One region of the Marinomonas sp. CT5 genome, then DNA from elsewhere that is predicted to be linked to it. Evidence: predicted binding sites of a transcription regulator. Region 1 holds the regulator's gene; the other holds the start of a gene.
What was found. Region 1 encodes FliA, which starts transcription of late flagellar genes. Its sites were predicted from a motif close to CTAAAGTTNNNNNNNNNNCNGCCGATA; they were not measured.
Positions count from the first base shown of each region.

Region 2: the regulator FliA is predicted to act here: its motif matches at 2,911-2,937, upstream of flgM (flagellar biosynthesis anti-sigma factor FlgM).

Region 1 is NZ_CP025572.1:3,348,411-3,358,232, forward strand. It holds gene C0J08_RS16095 (flagellar motor protein) at 1-624, opposite strand, end outside; gene C0J08_RS16100 (protein-glutamate methylesterase/protein-glutamine glutaminase) at 624-1,688, opposite strand; gene C0J08_RS16105 (chemotaxis protein CheA) at 1,715-3,979, opposite strand; gene C0J08_RS16110 (protein phosphatase CheZ) at 3,992-4,783, opposite strand; gene C0J08_RS16115 (chemotaxis response regulator CheY) at 4,793-5,173, opposite strand; gene C0J08_RS16120 (RNA polymerase sigma factor FliA) at 5,228-5,965, opposite strand; gene flhF (flagellar biosynthesis GTPase FlhF) at 6,062-7,339, opposite strand; gene flhA (flagellar biosynthesis protein FlhA) at 7,441-9,558, opposite strand; gene flhB (flagellar biosynthesis protein FlhB) at 9,592-9,822, opposite strand, start outside.
Region 2 is NZ_CP025572.1:3,505,882-3,515,703, forward strand. It holds gene C0J08_RS16830 (CheR family methyltransferase) at 207-1,043, opposite strand; gene C0J08_RS16835 (chemotaxis protein CheV) at 1,101-2,030, opposite strand; gene flgA (flagellar basal body P-ring formation chaperone FlgA) at 2,170-2,862, shown strand; gene flgM (flagellar biosynthesis anti-sigma factor FlgM) at 2,976-3,290, shown strand; gene C0J08_RS16850 (flagella synthesis protein FlgN) at 3,328-3,807, shown strand; tRNA gene C0J08_RS16855 (tRNA-Arg) at 3,889-3,964, shown strand; gene C0J08_RS16860 (efflux RND transporter permease subunit) at 4,351-7,476, opposite strand; gene C0J08_RS16865 (efflux RND transporter periplasmic adaptor subunit) at 7,480-8,667, opposite strand; gene C0J08_RS16870 (TetR/AcrR family transcriptional regulator) at 8,761-9,342, shown strand; gene C0J08_RS16875 (DMT family transporter) at 9,339-9,822, opposite strand, start outside.

The DNA.
Region 1 (9,822 bases):
TGTTAATTTTTTCGCTATAGGAAAAATAACCAAATTTGCAAAGCCCTGACCGTATAATGTTGAAACAAAGGCTACAGCGATGCCATGCCCCAAAGCTTCTGGACTATCCAAATTTGCCATAGCTTGGATCAAGCCAAGTACAGATCCCATAATCCCTAACGTTGGAGCGTAACCACCAATAGACTCGATAAAGGATACACTTTTCATTCTCTTATCGTGAATACGAGCAGCGTCATCATGAAGTCGATCAGCTAGTAAATCGGGATCAGTACCATCAATAGCCATCTGCAAAGCGCGAGTAGAAAATCGGCTTCCTAGTACTTCAATGTCTGATTCAAGGGCAAGTAAGGAGAGCCTTCTAGCTTTATGGGCGAGATTATTTAAGGAAGCTCTCGCGGAGTTAAAATCATATACAGGTGGAAAAAGACTCCACTTAATTAGAGCAAGAGCACGAATGGCTTCTTGGATACTACTTTGAATTAACGTTGCGCCAATACTACCCACGATCACAATAATAGCTGAGGGTAAATTAAGGAGGAGAATAACTTCTCCTCCTCCTAACCAGTTTGCAAGAAATACAGAGCTAAACGCAATTAAAAGCCCAGCTAACGTGACAAAATCCACTAGCCAACCTCACGTGCAATACGCTCGCCAATATGGTCTAAATCAATAATATCATCCGCTAAATTTGCTTTTTCAACAGCCATAGGCATACCATAAATTACGCATGACTCCTCGCTTTGAATCCAAACCCTAGAGCCTGAACTCTTTAGCATACGAGCACCTTCACGACCATCAACCCCCATTCCAGTCATCACCACAGATAATACTTTACCTGGATAGCATTTAGATGCGGAACCAAACGTAACATCAACTGAAGGCTTATAGTTTAGACGCTCATCCCCATCTAATATACGAACACAGCCACCGTTACGTGGATCAATCATCATCTGCTTACCGCCAGGTGCAAGCAAAGCCACACCAGCCTGAAGACGGTCACCATCTTTGGCCTCTTTGACAGTAATCTGACAAATGTTATTTAGTCGATCAGCAAATGCTCCAGTAAAAGCTGCTGGCATATGCTGCACCAACACTAAAGGGGCAGAAAAGTCCTTAGGCAGTTTACTCAAAACAGCTTGTAACGCCATAGGTCCACCTGTAGATGTGCCAATAGCAACAAGACTAACTCGTTTTCTAGCACGAGGAATAATTACCCCACGCTCAGTGACAATCGGCTTTGGAGCCACCCGTGGCGCAAGCGCTTCGACAGTCCGTCTGTCTCCAGCTAAACGAGTTCGAGCTACAGCTAAAACGCGATCAACAAGAGCTCTTTTCACTACAGCCGAATCACGAGATATATCCTCAAAATTCTTCGGCATGAAGTCAACAGCACCAGCCTCTAGTGCATCTAGAGTCACTTTAGCGCCTTCATGCGTTAATGAAGAAAACATCAGCACAGGTGTTGGCTTAAGCTTCATAATGTTAACTACAGCAGCGATACCATCTAATACTGGCATCTCATAATCCATAGTAACAACATCAGGCGACAAGGATTGAACCTTATCTATTGCCTCTCTTCCGTTATTTGCAGTACCAACAACGGTTAACCTAGGATCCGCTTCAAAAATTTCGACTAAGCGGCGTCGAAAAAAGCCAGAATCATCAACAACCAATACCTTAACAGGCATATTACATCCCCTAAATGAAAAACATATTACCTAGATGCATAACACTTGAGCATACTAGGAACATCCAGAATCAATGCAATACGACCATCACCAGTAATTGTCGCGCCAGCCATGCCTGCTGTACCTTGCAACATTTTACCTAATGGCTTGATAACAACTTCTTCTTGGCCCACTAACTGATCGACAACAAAGCCGACTTCACTCATTCCAACCTGAACAACAACAACATGTGCTTCTGCAGGCAGGTCATCAGGACTATTTCCTTTGATTAACCAACTCTTAAGATGGAATATTGGTAAAGTCTTTCCTCGAATAACCACAACCTGCTGCCCATCAACCACATTAGTTTTTTTCAAATTCAGGTGGAAAATTTCGTTTACACTTACCAACGGAAAAGCAAATGCTTGGTCAGATAATGTCACCATAAGGGTTGGCATAATCGCTAGGGTTAAAGGTACCTTGATAATGAATCGAGAGCCTTGCCCAAGAACAGACTTTATCTGTAAAGTACCATTTAGCTGTGAAATTTTCGTCTTAACAACGTCCATTCCAACACCACGACCAGACACATCAGTGATTTCCACCTTGGTTGAAAAGCCTGGTGCAAAAATCAAATTAAAGGCTTCTTCATCAGATAAACGCTCAGCAGCGTCCATATCCATTAAGCCCTTTTCAACCGCCTTTTTACGCAATACATCTGGGTCCATACCTGCTCCATCATCATCGATGGAAAGCAATATATGATCACCCTCTTGTTCTGCAGAAAGAACGACATGACCAACTCGTGGTTTACCTTTTGCCTCACGAACATCTGGCGCTTCAACACCATGGTCAACCGAGTTTCTCACTAAGTGGACAAGTGGATCAGCAAGAGCCTCAACAAGGTTTTTATCCAAATCTGTATCTTCACCACGAAGCTCTAAATTCACTTCTTTTTTCAGGTTTCGCGCTAGATCACGTACCACCCTAGGGAACTTACCGAATACTTTTTTGATCGGTTGCATTCGGGTTTTCATCACAGCATTCTGCAAATCCCCTGTAACCACATCAAGATTGGATACAGCCTTCCCCATAGACTCATCTTCACTTTGAAGACCTAAACGAACAAGGCGGTTTCTAACTAATACAAGCTCCCCTACCATGTTCATGATGTCATCCAAACGTTTGGTATCAACTCGCACTGTTGCTTCTTGCGTAACAGGAGTATTAGTCGATGCTTTATCTTTTTTGGTATGACTAGCTTCAGCGTTAGCCAGCTTACTAGGTTTAGGCGTTTCTGGAGCTTTCGCTTTTGCCGCGGCAATTTTAGGTTCTGCTTTAGGTGTAGCTGAGTTTGTTGCTTCCGAGCTTGTCTTTGAAGTACTAGAAGGACCACCACCCTGTGCTTGAAGACTGTCCAATAGAGATTCAAATTCATCTTCTGTTATCAAGTCTGACTCTGCACCAGCGGACTGACTTTCTACTTTACTATCAGCGCTATCGGTCGCTTCTTTGTCCTTGCTTGTTGGCGCTTTAGATTCACCATGAAGCTTATCAAGCAACTCTTCAAACTCATCTTCCGTTATGTCATCTGAAGCTTCAGAATCGGTTGCCCCGTCATCAATTCCAGGTGCACCAGCACCATGTAACTGATCCAGTAAAGCATCAAACTCATCTTCCGTGATTTCATCATCTGTTTTTTCTTCAGAAGCGCTTTGATTTTCCACGACAGTTTCTTTATCGCTAGAATCATCACCTAAAGCATCTAAAAGAGATTCGAATTCATCATCAGAAATATCTACAGAATCATCACCCTCAGATAAAGAATCCTGAGTAGTACCTTGCTCTTCTTTACTAGATTCTTCGACTTCTTCGGTGTCCTCAATGACTTCTTCACTAGCTCCCTGAAGCTCTTCAGCTGTGGGCGGCTTAGCATATGAAGCAAGAGCAGCAATCAACTCAGGAGAAGCTGGTTCAGGCTCACCACCAGACCGGACCGTATCAAACATTTCATTTACAGCATCAAGAGCTTGTAAAACGATATCCATTAAATCGGAATCTATTTTACGCTGACCGTTCCTTAAAATATCAAAAACGTTTTCAGCATAATGGCAACAATCAACTAATGCTGTTAATTGGAGAAAACCAGCCCCACCCTTTACTGTATGGAACCCACGAAAGATTGCATTAAGCAAAGGCTTATCATCTGGATTTTGCTCTAAATCTACCAATTGTTCAGAAAGCTGCTCTAAAATTTCACCAGCTTCTACCAAAAAATCTTGTAGTATTTCTTCATCGACCTCGAAACTCATCCTCAGCTCCTTCTAGAAACCAAGACTTGATAGCAAGTCGTCTACTTCGTCTTGACTATTCAGTACTTCAGGGTTGTTTTGTTTATTAATAGCTGGGCCATGTCCACGAGTGTCATCGTGTTCAGACTCTTTCTCTTGGTGTTCAATTCCTGAGATACTATCAACGCGTCCAGCAACAGCAACAAGATGCACAAGTTTTTCTTCTACATCTCGAATTAAATCATTCACTCTAGCGATCACTTGACCTGTAAGGTCTTGGTACCCTTGCTCTAGAAGAATTGTGTTGAGGTTTGAATGCAAGGTGGTAGCGCTGTCATCGGCATATGCCAAGAAGACATCAATACGTTTATATAAGTCTCGAAACTCTTGTGGTGTTAAATCCCTCTGAATTAAGCGGCTCCAATCTTTTCTTAGCTCTCTTGCTTGGCTTTGAAGTTCGCTAGCAACAGGTACGCTACCATCGACCATATCCATGGTTTTATTAGCAGCGGAGTTGGTCAACTCAATAACATAGGTCAGTCGATCTGAGGCATCCGTTATTTTAGTATTACCAAGTGCTTCTTGGTTTTCATCTGCTACCAAATCAAGCGAGTCAATTTGAAAATCACGAATGGCATCATGAAGACTTCTTGTTAAATTACCAACTTCTTTATAAAAGCTATTATGTCTGGCTTCACTAAGTTCCTGTATAATTTTTATTGCTCCACTAAAGTCACCGACTTCAATGTGATTCAAAAGATCTACAGCACCATCCTTCACTAGGGTTTCAAACTCCCCTAAGTCAGATCCAAGTTTCTTTGACATTAAAAGCCCCTATTTAGCAGCATCTATACGTTCAAATATTTTCTCAATTTTTTCTTTGAGAGCCACTGCAGTAAAAGGTTTTACAACATAACCATTTACACCAGCTTGAGCTGCTGCAATAATTTGATCTCGTTTTGCTTCAGCAGTAACCATTAAAACTGGAATGCTTTTCAGTTTATCATCGGCACGAACAGCACGTAGAAGTTCTATCCCTGTCATACCTGGCATATTCCAATCCGTCACGAGAAAATCGATTGTTCCAGCTTGCAGTATCGGCAATGCTGTTGTTCCATCATCCGCTTCAACTGTATTGGTAAATCCCAAATCCCGTAATAGGTTTTTAATGATTCGTCTCATTGTCGAGAAATCATCAACAATCAGGATCTTCATGTTTTTATCCAATGCAACCTCCACACCCCAAAGGTATTGTTCCACAACTCATAATTAATCTCGCCAATCACTTAACCGAGCTCGTAATCGCATAGCCGCTTGACTATGTATTTGACTGACTCTTGATTCACTAACACCTAAAACAGCGCCAATCTCTTTCAAGTTTAGTTCTTCATTATAATAAAGAGATAAAACTAACTTTTCTCTTTCAGGTAGATTATCAATTTCACTTGCTAATTGACTTTGGAAACCACCCTCTTCCACTAAAGAATATGGTGCATTTCCAGTTTCTGATTCAACACTATCTAGATTATTTGTATCAGAATCTAACATTTCTTCATAGCTAAATAACTGTGTCGACATAGATGAATGTATCATTTCATGATATTCATCCATGCTTATATTCATATGCGATGCAACTTCCATATCAGACACTTCACGGCCCAACGTTGACTCTAATTCTTTAATTGCGTTAGCAACTGCCCGCCCATTTCGCCGAACTGACCTTGGAGCCCAATCTGTTTTTCGCACTTCATCCATAATAGAACCACGAATACGAATTCCGGCATAAGTTTCAAAGCTCGCACCTTTGGTTGATTCAAAGCGTTTGAATGCTTCGATTAGTCCCATCATGCCAGCTTGAATTAAATCATCTACATCAACACTATCAGGCAAACGCGCCAATAGGTGGTAAGCAATTTTTTTTACCAAATACCCATATTGTTCAACTATCGCATCAATTGATGGCGTCGCTTTTTTAGAGTATGTGCTGTATCCGTTTTTGGTCTGCATAAAATATTCTAAGCAACTTTTACTATTTAAGTTAGCTACGCAAACTAACTGTACTACATAGTTTCGCGTAACGCTTTCAGTAATAACATAATTTTACTAACTACCATACTTTAGTGACCCATAAAGTTGACTGTAGTGCTCAGCAGTATATACAGCTCTACTAATCAAGTTATGTGCCCGAGCAGGTTCGATGTCATCAGGAATTCGCTGACCGTCCGCAATATATACAACAGGTAAGCCTTCTTCAATAACTACACTAATCGCTTCACCAAGTGAAGCCGATTCATCTAATTTACTTAAAACACAACCATCTAATTGAATTTGAGAGTAAACATCGACAACTGTTTTTAATACTTGTCTTTGACTTGTACAGGGTAAAACTAATAATTTTTTAAGGCTTGCTCGAGCTCGCTTCATCATTAGCAATTGTCTTTCAAGATTTGAATCTCGAGGATTCATACCAGCAGTATCTACTAATACCAATGAGTAGTGACTATATTTAGCTAAAACTTCGTTTAAATCTGAATATTCATCAACCACTTCTACAGGCACATTTAAAATACGTCCGAATGTTCTTAACTGCTCATGAGCGGCAATACGATAAGTATCAGTGGTTATTAAAACCACACCGTCAGGGCCATGCTTTAATACATGCTGCGCAGCTATTTTACCTATACTTGTTGTCTTACCAACACCAGTAGGCCCCATAAAAGCAATACAGCCTTTAAGTTCCGAAGAACTAGAACGCACAGGGATATAGTCAGCTAAATGGGCAAGCAAGCGATTCCAATCATCCTCACGCCCCTTCAAATCAATATCATCGATTAGTCTAGAAATAACAAACTCTGATAACCCTAGCCCTTTTAACTTCTCACGAGCGCGCACTTCAACTGGGTTATCTTTAGAGTCTAATCGACTATTGTTCTTTTGATTCTGTTGCTCAAGCAGAGCTCGAACACTCTGAAGCTCAAGCTCCATATCTTTTAACTGCTGAGCACTTTCGTTATTACGAATAGACAAAGCTTCTTCAACAGCGGGATCATCTCTATCTGTTGCTAAAGGTGGCATTTCAAACTGTGGACGGGGGCGACTTTGCGGTGTCGATAACGGCTGAGCAGGACTTTTTTTCGCTTGTTCTATACGCTCTAGATATTCACTACTTGGATCTGCATTAGGCTCTGAGCGGGGCTTAGAAGCACGTTTTGATGTCATACTAGAAGGCAAAGATCCATCATAATCCAAAGCGGCGACAATCTCTATTTCACCAGTAGGCAGGCGCTGATTTGACAAAATGACCGCATCAGGGCCTACGGCATCGCGAACCTTCCGTATCGCTTGCCGCATGTCAGGTGCTCGAAACCGCCTAATTTGCATGAATAACGTTATCCTTCAAGTTTATTTTTCTTACAAATCCATAGCTTACCCGAAAGATTCTAATAAATATAGACGCAATCCATCTAGTTAATAGTTAGTTTTTATTGACCAATAACACCAACTACTGTTATTCGCTTATGATCTGGAACTTCTTGATAAGAAAGCACCGACATATTCACCATTCCATATCGCATAAAGCGGGCCAACATAGGACGTATCGGCGCAGAAACAATTAGAATTGGCGTATTCCCCATCGCCTCCTGCTGTTCAGCAGATTGACGTAGAGAGGATTGCAGTTGCTCTGCCATTTGAGGCTCCAATATAAGCGCCTCTTCATTCTTAATACCAGATTGCTGACTCTGCTGAACCGTTTGCATCAACATTTTCTCAAGCTGCGGATCCAAAGTGAGAACTGGAATTTCCTCAACCCCGTCAGCCAGTGTTTGAATAATTAAACGCGATAATGACGTCCTCACTGCCGCGGTCAAAATCATAGGATCCTGAGTTTTCGGTTGCACTCCCATAATTGCCTCTGCAATAGTGCGCATATCTCTCAAAGGTACGCCTTCAATAAGTAAATTCTGCAACACTTTTAGTAACACGCTAAGAGGGACAGTGTTTGGAACCAACTCTTCTGCCAATTTAGGGTTGTATTGCTTCAATAAACTTAATAGCTGTTGAACTTCATCATGACCTATCAATTCATAAGCATGCTTATGCATAATCTGGTTAATATGCGTCGCCACAACAGTACTGACATCAACCACAGTATAACCATATGTTTGAGCCTGATCTCTCTTCTTAGGATCAATCCACACCGCATCTAAGCCAAATGAAGGATCTTTCCCCGCAATACCATCAATAGAACCAAAAACCTGACCAGGATCAATCGCGAGATCCTTATCTGGATGCACTTCAGCCTCTGCCAGGCTAACCCCCATAAGAGTCACTCGATAGGCATTTGGCATTAAATCCAAGTTATCTCGAATATGCACACTCGGCACCAAAAAACCAAGGTCTTGTGATAACTTTCGTCGCACCCCTTTAATTCTGGCCAATAACTCGCCACCTTGGGTTTTATCTACTAAAGGAATTAAGCGATAACCAACCTCTAAACCAAGCATATCAACCGGTGCGACATCATCCCAACTAAGATCTTTCACCTCAGCTGGCACTTGAGTATCAGATGAACTCTTGCTGGAGCTTTTACCACTTTCTTTGGCCTTTTTCTTCTTGCTGTATTCAAGAAAGTAAGCAAGACCACCTAAACAAGCAGCCAAAGACAAGAAAGAAAAATGCGGCATACCAGGGACAACACCCATGATCGTCATTACGCCCGCCGCCACATATAAAGCCTTAGACGAGCCAAACATTTGACGAACAACTTGGGACCCCATATCCCCCGTTTCATTTACACGGGTTACCATGATTGCCGCAGCCGTGGAAAGCATTAAAGAAGGCAACTGAGCTACTAAACCATCACCGATAGTCAGCAACGAATACTTTTCTATAGCTTCGGTGAAAGAGAGACCATGCTGAGCCATACCGATTGATAAGCCACCAATGATATTAATCCCCAGAATCAACAAACCCGCAATAGCATCCCCTTTCACGAATTTGGATGCACCATCCATAGAGCCATAAAACTCAGCTTCTGAAGCAATTTCAGTACGGCGAGTCTTAGCCTGTTCAGAGTCAATCATTCCCGCATTCAGATCTGCATCAATGGCCATCTGCTTACCTGGCATAGCATCAAGGGTAAAACGTGCACTTACTTCAGAGATACGACCGGCCCCTTTGGTCACAACAGCAAAGTTGATAATCATCAAAATGGCAAAGACGACAAAACCTACAACGTAATTACCGCCAATTACGACTTCACCAAAGGCCTGAATCACCTTACCGGCCGCATCTCCACCCTCATGACCTTTTAACAACACCACGCGGGTTGATGCAACATTAAGCGCCAACCGCATTAAAGTAGAAACAAGAAGTACTGTGGGGAAGACAGCAAAATCTAAAGGTCGCATGGAGTAGATAGCGACCAACAAAACGACAATAGCCAATGCAATATTAAAGGTAAAAAGTACATCCAACAGAAATGCAGGAATAGGTAAAATCATCATCGCCAAAAGCGACAGCAGTAAAATAGGGATACCTAGATTTCCACTAAATATCCCCTGAACCTGCCCTGTAATCCGGCTGCGATCAAAGTTCACGCGGCATCCCTATTAGAAAGCTAGAAATCATAATTAATTACCATCCCATTGAAACTCATCAGGAACATCCAAATTTGGCATAACTTCTGGATGTGGCGCTCCCGTCCTGGCATTTCGTAATTGGTATACATACGCCAATAATTGAGCCACAACTTTAAATAAACCTTGTGGTATTTCATCTCCAATCTCTGTGTGATGATATATTGCCCTCGTTAATGCGGGCGATTGTATCACAGGGATATCATAGTGATTGCCAACTTCGCG
Region 2 (9,822 bases), 160 kb from region 1:
CCTCAATAAAAAACAATCTACCTTGGAAAAGATAAAGCAATTATGATGCCAAAATAAAAAAACCATAAAAATCATAAAGTTAAGAAAATAAAAACAATAAACGGCAAAAAGCGGCAATAAAAAAGATAGTATAAAGACAACAAAAAAGCCCGCCTAACAGAGTTAGACGAGCTCTAGGAATGAACTAAAGAGTATTGGATTACAAGTTACAAAGCTTTTGCTTTATAGACTATTCCCGGGTGACATTGAACAATTTCAAAATAATCAGACAATCCACTCAAAGCCTCTGAACCACCTAAAAACAAGTAGCCCCCAGGCTTCAATGAAGCATGCATTCTTTTGAGAATGTCTAACTTTAGATCCACAGTAAAATAAATCAGTACATTTCTGCAAAAAATAACATCGAACTTGCCTAACATTGAAAAAGAGTCGATTAAGTTCAAATATTTAAACTCAACACGAGAACTCAAGTTTGGCTTAATCTTCCAAGTCTGATCATTTACTTTATCAAAGTAGCGACGCTGTAAGTCCGCTCCAAGTCCACGAGCGATGGCTAAACTATCGTACTCTCCCTGCTTGGCATGCTGGAGAATATTTGTACAAATATCCGTCGCTATTATCTTCTCACCCGCTTTTAAAACACCAGGACGAGAAGACTTAAACTCCTCAATAACCATACTAATAGAATAAGGCTCTTGACCTGTAGAAGAAGCTGCAGACCAAATCCTTAACGGTGAAACCTTCATCTCTGGTAAAACTTTATCTCTTAAAATTGTAAAGGGATGAGAATCTCTAAACCAAAGCGTTTCATTCGTTGTCATTGCATTAATGACTTCTTCTTTTAACTTAGAACCACCTAACCGCTCTAATGCGTCTACCAATTGCTCAATTTTAGAGAACCCCTCTCTCTCTAAAATTTTACCAAGGCGACTCGCAACCAAATATTGCTTATTGTCACTTAATGAGATTCCACAAACCTTCTGTAGATAATCTCGAAACCTAACATAGCCATTAGGTGTAATTGCATTTGTACTACTGAGCATTAAAACTCCATAAGTGACAGGTTCAACTATTAAAAATACAGGTATTAGAAAACAAAATTATTCAGATTGTACCTGTACTGTTTCAATTGCCAATCTAGCCAATTCATCCGGCTGAAATTTAGCCAAAAATCCATCAGCTCCTACTTTTTTAACCATTGCTTCGTTAAACACACCGCTAAGTGAAGTATGGAGTAATATAAACAAGTCCTGTAAACGGCTATCGTTACGGATTGCGGTTGTTAAGGTATAGCCATCCATTTCTGGCATTTCAATATCCGAAATCACCATAGAAAACTCTGTCGTTACATCCTTACCCTCAGCAACCATGTTTTGAAGATAAGTTAGTGCTTCACGACCATCACATAACACAGTAGTAGCAAAGCCAACCTGTTCCATACAACGTTTAATCTGTTTACGTGCTACAGAAGAATCATCCACAATTAATATGTGATGCTTTTGAGCATTTTCAGTTACACCAGAATTGACAATACCATCTGAAATATCTTGACGCATAGGAGCCACTTCAGAAAGAATTTGCTCAACATCAATAATTTCAACCATCTCTTTCTCAACCTGACAAACTGCAGTTAAGTAGTTGTCATTCGATAACCCTTTTGGCGGTGGCTGAATATCACTCCAATTCATATTAACAATACGTTCAACACCACGAACCAGAAAGCCCTGAATTCTGCGGTTATATTCCGTAATAATGACAAAGCACTGACTGATATTTTCGATTGGACTTGCACCAGTTGCCAACCCTAAGTCTAAGATGGGAATGGTACCACCACGAATATGGGCAACACCTCTTACCACAGGAGAACTATGAGGCATAGTTGTTAGCTTAGGACACTGAAGCACTTCTTTTACTTTAAAGACGTTAATGCCGTATATTTGCTTACCATTTAAGCGAAATAACAACAATTCTAGTCGATTTTCCCCTACGAGCTGTGTACGTTGGTTAACAGTATCCAGAACTCCAGCCATAAACGCCTCCAAAATGTGTAAACATTATACTGAGGTATAACCTCAAATTGTTAAAATGTATCATCCAATGATAAAGTGATTTTAATTTTTTTACTAACTATCTTATTTATCACGTAATAATAAACAAAGAGAACAAATCATGCGAATTACAAGGCTAAGCATAGCCTTCTTTTGTTTCCAAGCAGGCTTATTATTTGCCACCCCAGTTGAAGAACAAATCCATCGCTACATCAACCAAGTAGAAATACCTCGGTTGTCAGATATTTACCCTAATGCCACCATTAACATTTCCCTAAATAATAGTGCAGCTCTCAATTACCTACCTGATTGCGATAACAAATCAATACAAATCAGCAATCAAAGACCTGAAGCAACAAAACGAACTAATTACGAAATCAGTTGCGAGTCGCCAATTTGGAAATCTTATGTTCCTGTCACTCAGACCATTATGCTTCCCGCTATTAAAGCCATCACTCCTATCAACAGAGGACAAATCATCAGCAAATCAAACACAGATGTTGGCGAAGTGGATATATCCAGTTTAAGAGGACATATTTTCACCGAGAAGAACCCACCCTACGGCCTTGTTGCATCACGGAATTTACGCATAAACACCTTTATTACAGACGCTTTAACGACTCCTCCAACACTTGTCAAAAAAGGCGACTCCGTACTAATAACAGCAAGAAGCGGTACAATTATAGTTAAAATGAATGGCATCGCCCTAGAAAACGGCGTAAAAAATCAACAGATTCGAGTTAAAAACGCCAGTTCTGGACGAATTATATACGCCAAAGTTGTAACTGACAGTGAGGTTCTTGTAAACTATTGATCAAATAGTGATAGGCGACTTATAAATTCTCTTTTTGTGTTTTTTGTACTAAAGTATTTATAAACTCAGCCGACAACATAGACAGGCAAATCATAATCAGGGCGGAAAACCCAATGGCAATACATTTTTCAGGTCTATCAAATCAAAGCACCATCAACAAAAGTGAGCGATCGCAAAAAGATGATGTTGCTAACAATACAACAGCAAAAAATAACGCTGTTCAAAGCGGTGGAACCCTTGCGGAAGATACTGTGAAGTTAAGTGGAGCGGCACAAACACTACAAACTCAGCAATCTAAAATTAATAGTTTGCCTGATGTAGATATGGATAAGGTAGAGAAAATCAAAAGTGCCATTGCAGCTGGCGAGTACAAAATCGATACTCAAAAACTTGCAAATAACATGGCCTCTATGGATTCGCTATTCTAGGCTGTACTAAATATACAGCCTTAAAGCGATCTGCCTTATGATTCCTATTGCCCCTATATTTGTCAGAAGCAAAGAGATTTTACAAAAACTCTCATTGCTTCTTGATGAAGAAAGACTAGCTTATGGCGAAATAGATAGTGAGGCAATAATCGAGCTATCCAACCAAAAACAAACCCTCCTCGACGAAATGAATCTTCTTAATGAGAAAAGAGTCAACATTCTCATTAAATTTGACATTGTCGATAGGAAAAACCCTACTGAAGAAGAATTTAAAGATTGGCTTAGTCAACAAGATAGCTCAATGGATGACATTAGGCTTTTAATGAAAGACTGTGAAGCCCTACTTCAGAACTGTAAAATTAAAAACAATACAAATGCACGCATCTTAAACACCCTGCAAAAACGCAATAAGCATCTTTATGAGCTTCTTCAAGGCCATAACAATAAAAATAAGGTTTATACTTCTAGAGGCTCTACTCGCCCAGTCAGTAGTAAACACACCCTCGGCCGCGCTTAAAAAGTCATAAAAATCAATGCGATACTAAGATTTCATTTGTATTTTCTCCTTAATTAAGGTATAAATCCCACTCAATAATACGTCCTCATAGGTAAACAGGATATACCGGCCGCCTCCTAAGCAGCTATTCCAGGTTCGAGTCCTGGTGGGGACACCATTTCAAAAAACCATAAAAAAAGAACTCAAAAGCTAATACTGTTCACTTAAGGCTTTTATCTATTCAGCAGCTACTTCTTAATATTGATCAACTCCACCCATTTTCAAATCATTTAACTGAGTCCGCATTAACTCTTTCTTCAAAACCAATATCAGGCTACGACGCCTACCTGAAGATCAAGTTCTTTAGTGAATGTCAGAGGTAGTTCTTTTTTGGGGTGAAACGGTCAAAGATTGTTTCTAAGTGAAAGAAAGCGAGGCCTAATAGGACTAGGCCTCGCGTGGTGAAGAAGACAAAGACAAGATATCCACTATATCATCATGCAGCTCCCTCTTAAGTGAGCAGCATAACTTACTTGGCTCCTTTTTTATCAACTAAATGACAAATTACTCTGAGATATCATTGCTCGATAAAGCTTCTGGTCGTTTCGAGAAAATACGACGCACGATAACAAAGAATAAAGGTACAAAGAATATTGCCAGAACAGTCGCTGTTAACGTACCACCCACAATACCAGAACCAATTGAAATTCGGCTATTTGCACCAGCACCGGAAGACAAGGCTAACGGCAGGGTTCCCACCATAAACGCCATAGATGTCATGATAATAGGCCGTAGACGCAAACGAGCAGCTTGGGTAGCGGCATCCCAGACATTTACACCACGACGGTAGGCGGCTTCCGCAAACTCAACAATCAAAATAGCGTTTTTCGACGAAAGACCAATTGTCGTCAACAGAGCAACCTGAAAGTAGACATCGTTCTCCAATCCACGTAAATGCGCAGCACCTGCAGAACCAATTACCCCAAGAGGAATAACCAAGATCACAGAAAACGGCACAGTCCAGCTTTCATATAGTGCAGCAAGGCATAAAAATACGACAAGAATAGAAATAGCGTAAAGCAATTGAGTCTGCCCACTTGATAAACGTTCTTGATAAGACAAACCGCTCCAAGAGCCCATTACACCAGGCAAACTATCTGTCACACGCTGAAGTTCATCCATCGCCGCCCCAGAGCTCACACCAGGCGCCCCAGAGCCTTGAATTTCATAAGAGGCTAAACCATTGAAACGACTCAAGCTTTTCGGTCCATAGGTCCATTCACTCTTAGCAAATGCAGAAAATGGCGTCATGGTGTTGTCGTTACCGCGAACATACCAATGCTGAAGATCTTCAGGGGCAGAACGGTACTCAGCCTCACCTTGCATATACACAGTCTTCACTCGACCACGATCGATAAAGTCATTAACATAACGACCAGCCCAAGCACTGCTCAAAGTCGAGCTAATATCTGTCATCGACAAACCAAGCGCAGAAGCTTTTTCTTGGTCAATATCAATATGCAACTGCGGCCCTTCTGATTGCGACCCCAAACGCACCCCAGTCAACAATGGACTAGCATTTGCATCGTTAAGCAAAGCATTACGCATTTCTAATAAGGTTTCACGGTCCGTATTACCTGTAGCTTGTAGCTGGAAAGTAAAACCACTACTTTGACCTAAACCTTGGATCGATGGCGGTATCAAAGAGAAAATTTGTGCATCCCGTATTCCAGCAAAAGCACCATAAGATCGTCCGACAATAGCACTGGCACTATTAGCCGGACCAACACGCTCACTCCAATCTTTTAACGCTATGAAGGCTAAACCAGCATTTTGCCCACTACCCATAAAGTTAAAACCTGAGATAGTAAAAATGTCATTCACATTCTTTTTCTCAGTTTCTAAAAAGTAAGTCTCAATCTTACGCATGACTTTATCCGTTCGAGACATAGATGCCCCTTCCGGTAAAGACACCATGACCATCACTCGACCTTGGTCTTCAGTCGGTAAGAAGCCAGATGGCAAATTCATCATTAGACCACTAAGACCCGCAACTATTAGCCCGTAAACCACCATCCAGCGAACAGGCTTTTTAACAATACTACTCACACTGTTAAAATATTTACCGGTGAAGCGATCGAAATTACGGTTGAACCAACCACCAAGCCCTTTTTTGCCTGTCTCGTGATTTGCTTTCAACAAAGTCGCACACAAGGCAGGCGTTAAGGTTAAAGCCACCACAACAGATAAAACCATCGACGCAACAATCGTGATCGAAAACTGACGATAGATAACACCTGTTGAGCCACTAAAGAACGCCATCGGTAAAAATACCGCAGACAAAACGACCGCAATACCAATTAAGGCACTGGTAATTTCTTTCATGGATTTAATCGTCGCCTCTTTCGGTGACAATTTATCTTCTTCCATAACGCGCTCGACGTTTTCTACTACGACAATGGCGTCATCTACCAACAAACCGATAGACAGCACAACCCCAAACATCGTTAAGGTATTTATGGAAAAACCGAACACTTCCAGCACACCAAAAGTCCCCAACAGGACCACTGGCACTGCGATCGCAGGAATAAGCGTTGCACGCCAATTCTGCAAAAAGATGAACATAACAATAACTACCAAGGCGATGGCTTCAAACAAGGTTTTGACCACTTCCTCAATAGAAATTCGAATAAAATCCGTATTATCAACAGGGAAAGAAAACTTATAGCCCTCAGGCAGACTATTGGATAAACCATTCAGCGTCTTTTTAACGGCTTCAGATGTCGACAACGCATTAGCGCCAGGTGCTAGCATCACGGCAACACCGGAAGCAGGATGGCCATTTAAACGTGGTATATAACCATAAGACTTACTACCAAGCTCAACTCTCGCAACATCACTTAAGCGAACCGTTGCCCCACTATCATCATAAGCCAGAATAATGTCTTTGAACTGTTCCACTGTTTGTAATTTTGATTGAGCGGTGACAGTAACATTGAGTTCTTGCCCTTCAATAATTGGATAAGCTCCAAGACTGCCAGCTGCCACTTGCGTATTTTGCGCATTAATAGCCGCTGCAATATCAGAAGGCATCAGCTTATAAGAGGCAAGTTTTAGTGGATCCAACCAAACACGCATTGCATAGGCAGCACCAAATACCTGAATACTACCCACGCCATCAACGCGGGAGACAGGGTCTTGAATACTCGATACTAAAAAATCAGAGATATCATTAGCAGTATCTTTATCGGTTTCATCATAAACAGCCGCCACCATCAAGAAGTCTGAGTTAGCTTTTCTAACCGTGACACCATTTTGCTGTACAGAGGTAGGCAAATTAGAGGTAATTTGCTGAATCTTATTTTGAACCTGTACTTGAGCAATATCTGCATCCGTACCTTGCTCAAAAGTAACATTAATGCTGGCACGACCACTTGAACTACTAGAAGATGAAAAATATAACAATCCATCCAACCCAGTCAGTTGCTGCTCTAGAACCTGAGTCACACTATTCTCAACGTTTTTTGCTGACGCCCCTGAATAGGTTGCAGAAATACTAATGGTCGGTGGTGCTACATTTGGATACTGAGAGACAGGTAAGGTCGTTATCGCACCAATACCTGCCAGCATAATTGCAATGGAAATTACCCACGCAAAAACCGGACGATTTATAAAGAAGTGAGCTAACATAGATTAATTCCCTTGAGCTGAAGAACCATTGGCGTCGACAATAGCACCCGTTTTACTGTCTCGTTTCATCGCAACGGTTATTACTTCATTGCCTGGCTTTGCCTTCATTGAACCTTCAACAATCACTTTCTCGCCCGCTTTAATTCCAGAAAGAACCAACCATTGATTCTCTATGGCACGCTCGACGGTTAAAACACGACGTTCAACCACATTTTTATCGTTAACAACCAAAGCAATGGGATTACCTTTCACATCACGAGATACCCCTTGTTGAGGCACAAGAAGTGCTGCGTTATGTGTTAACTCATGGATCAAACCACGAACAAACATACCGGGTAACAAAAGGTTATCTGGGTTTGGAAACTCAGCACGCAAAGTCACACTACCAGTGGATTCATCAACACTTACTTCTCTGGCTTTTAAGCTACCTTGGTATTGATATTTAGTACCGTCTTCAAGAATCAAAGACACCTTATTAGAACCTTTCACAACGTCATCCTGAGCAAGAAAATTACGTTGCTTCAACTGATCTAAACTGGTTTGGGATAAGTCAACAAAGATAGGATCCAATGAACGAACGGTTGTCATTACCGTTGCTTGGCTCCCCGTTACCAAGGCCCCTACCGTCACTCGAGAGATACCTATTCGGCCATCAATTGGTGATTTGATTTTGGTATAGCCTAAATTAATTCTGGCATTTTCTAAGACAGCTTCAGAGCCTTTTTGCTTTGCCCTAGCTTCTAAATAAGCAACTTCTGCATCGTCTAGATCTTGTTGAGACACATTATTTTGTTTTCGAAGTAGAGTGTAACGCTCTTTTTTTAACTGAGCCGATTTAAGACTGGCATTAGCAGACTCTAGATCAGCTTGAGCCTGGTTGTAAGAAGAAACATAAGTGGAGTCATCTAACTCATAAAGCAAGTCACCGGTCTTAACGTTTTGACCTTCTTCAAAAAAGCGCTTCTTTACAATTCCACCCACTTGAGGACGAATTTCAGCAACCAAACTTGATGTAGTTCGTCCTGGTAATTCCGCAATTAAATCTGTTTTTTTAGGCTCAATAGTTACAACACCTACTTGAGCCTTAGGGGGAGCAGATGGGGCTGCCGCTGACTTAGGGGACTCCTCCTGACAACCAACCAGCAACAAAACAAGCAATATACTTGAAGCAAATTTAAATTTAGACAACATTGAGGAGACTTCCTTTCAAAATATTGAGAATGATCATTCACAGGCACTATAATATAAGCAATACGCCTAATATATGACAAATCGTGCAAATAAATGAGAACTATTAAACTACCATGCAATAACGACCTGCGAAAACAATGCATTATTGATGCCATGGAGCAACACGTTCTAACGAAAGGTTTTCATAAAGCAAGCATGAGTGAAATTGCAAAAACGGCAGGGTTAAGCGTGGGTCAAATTTACCGTTACTATGCCCATAAAGATGACATTATCTGTGCATTAGTAGAGCAGCTTACGCAAAAAAGATTACAGTTTATGTCCTCTTTTCTAGATAAGAAGGATTGGCTAAAAAGGCATTTTTCTGAAGAAAGCCAAGAAACTCATAATATGAGAATCATGCACACAGAAATTCAGGCTGAAGCGACTCGCAATCCAGTGATTGCCAAAATTTATCGTGAATCACATATTCGACTGCAAAAGCGAGCGGTTGTCATCCTAACAGCACGTTACCCTGAAATAACAGAAAAAGAAGCCATCGCGCGTATTGAAATGCTAGTAACCTTAGCAGAAGGGCTTTTGGTCCGTTGGGACTTCCAAACGAGGCCTTTTAGCAAAGAAACATACAAAATATATCACCAAACGCTCAACAACATTCTGCCAGATACTTTTAACTAAATGGATTTAGATGGTTTAAAAATCGCTCGAATTTGCGGCCATCGACTCACCACCATAGCGATAAAAATCAACACACAGCCAAAAATCTGCCCAGATGCCATCGACTCACTAAACCAGATCACTGCAAAAATCGCCGTCCAAACAGGCTCCAAATTCATAATAACGGCCGCATGACTCACAGGAGTCAAACTCATCCCATAGGTCTGTAAAAAAAAGCGCAGGCTGCTTGCTACCAAAGTACTAAGCAAAAACCACCCACCAACAGCCATACTGACACTGTACGGTAATGACTCAGTTAATAAAGATAGAAACAATAAAAAACCACCAGCTACCGTTAGCTGAATGGCAGTTAGCACCAAGGCATGCATGCGCATAGAAAAACGAGACAACAAATTTAGCTGAAATGCAGAACCTATCGCCGCCCCTAAAAAATACAAATGAGACAATTCAAAATTCATCCCATTGTTCAGTGCTAAAAAG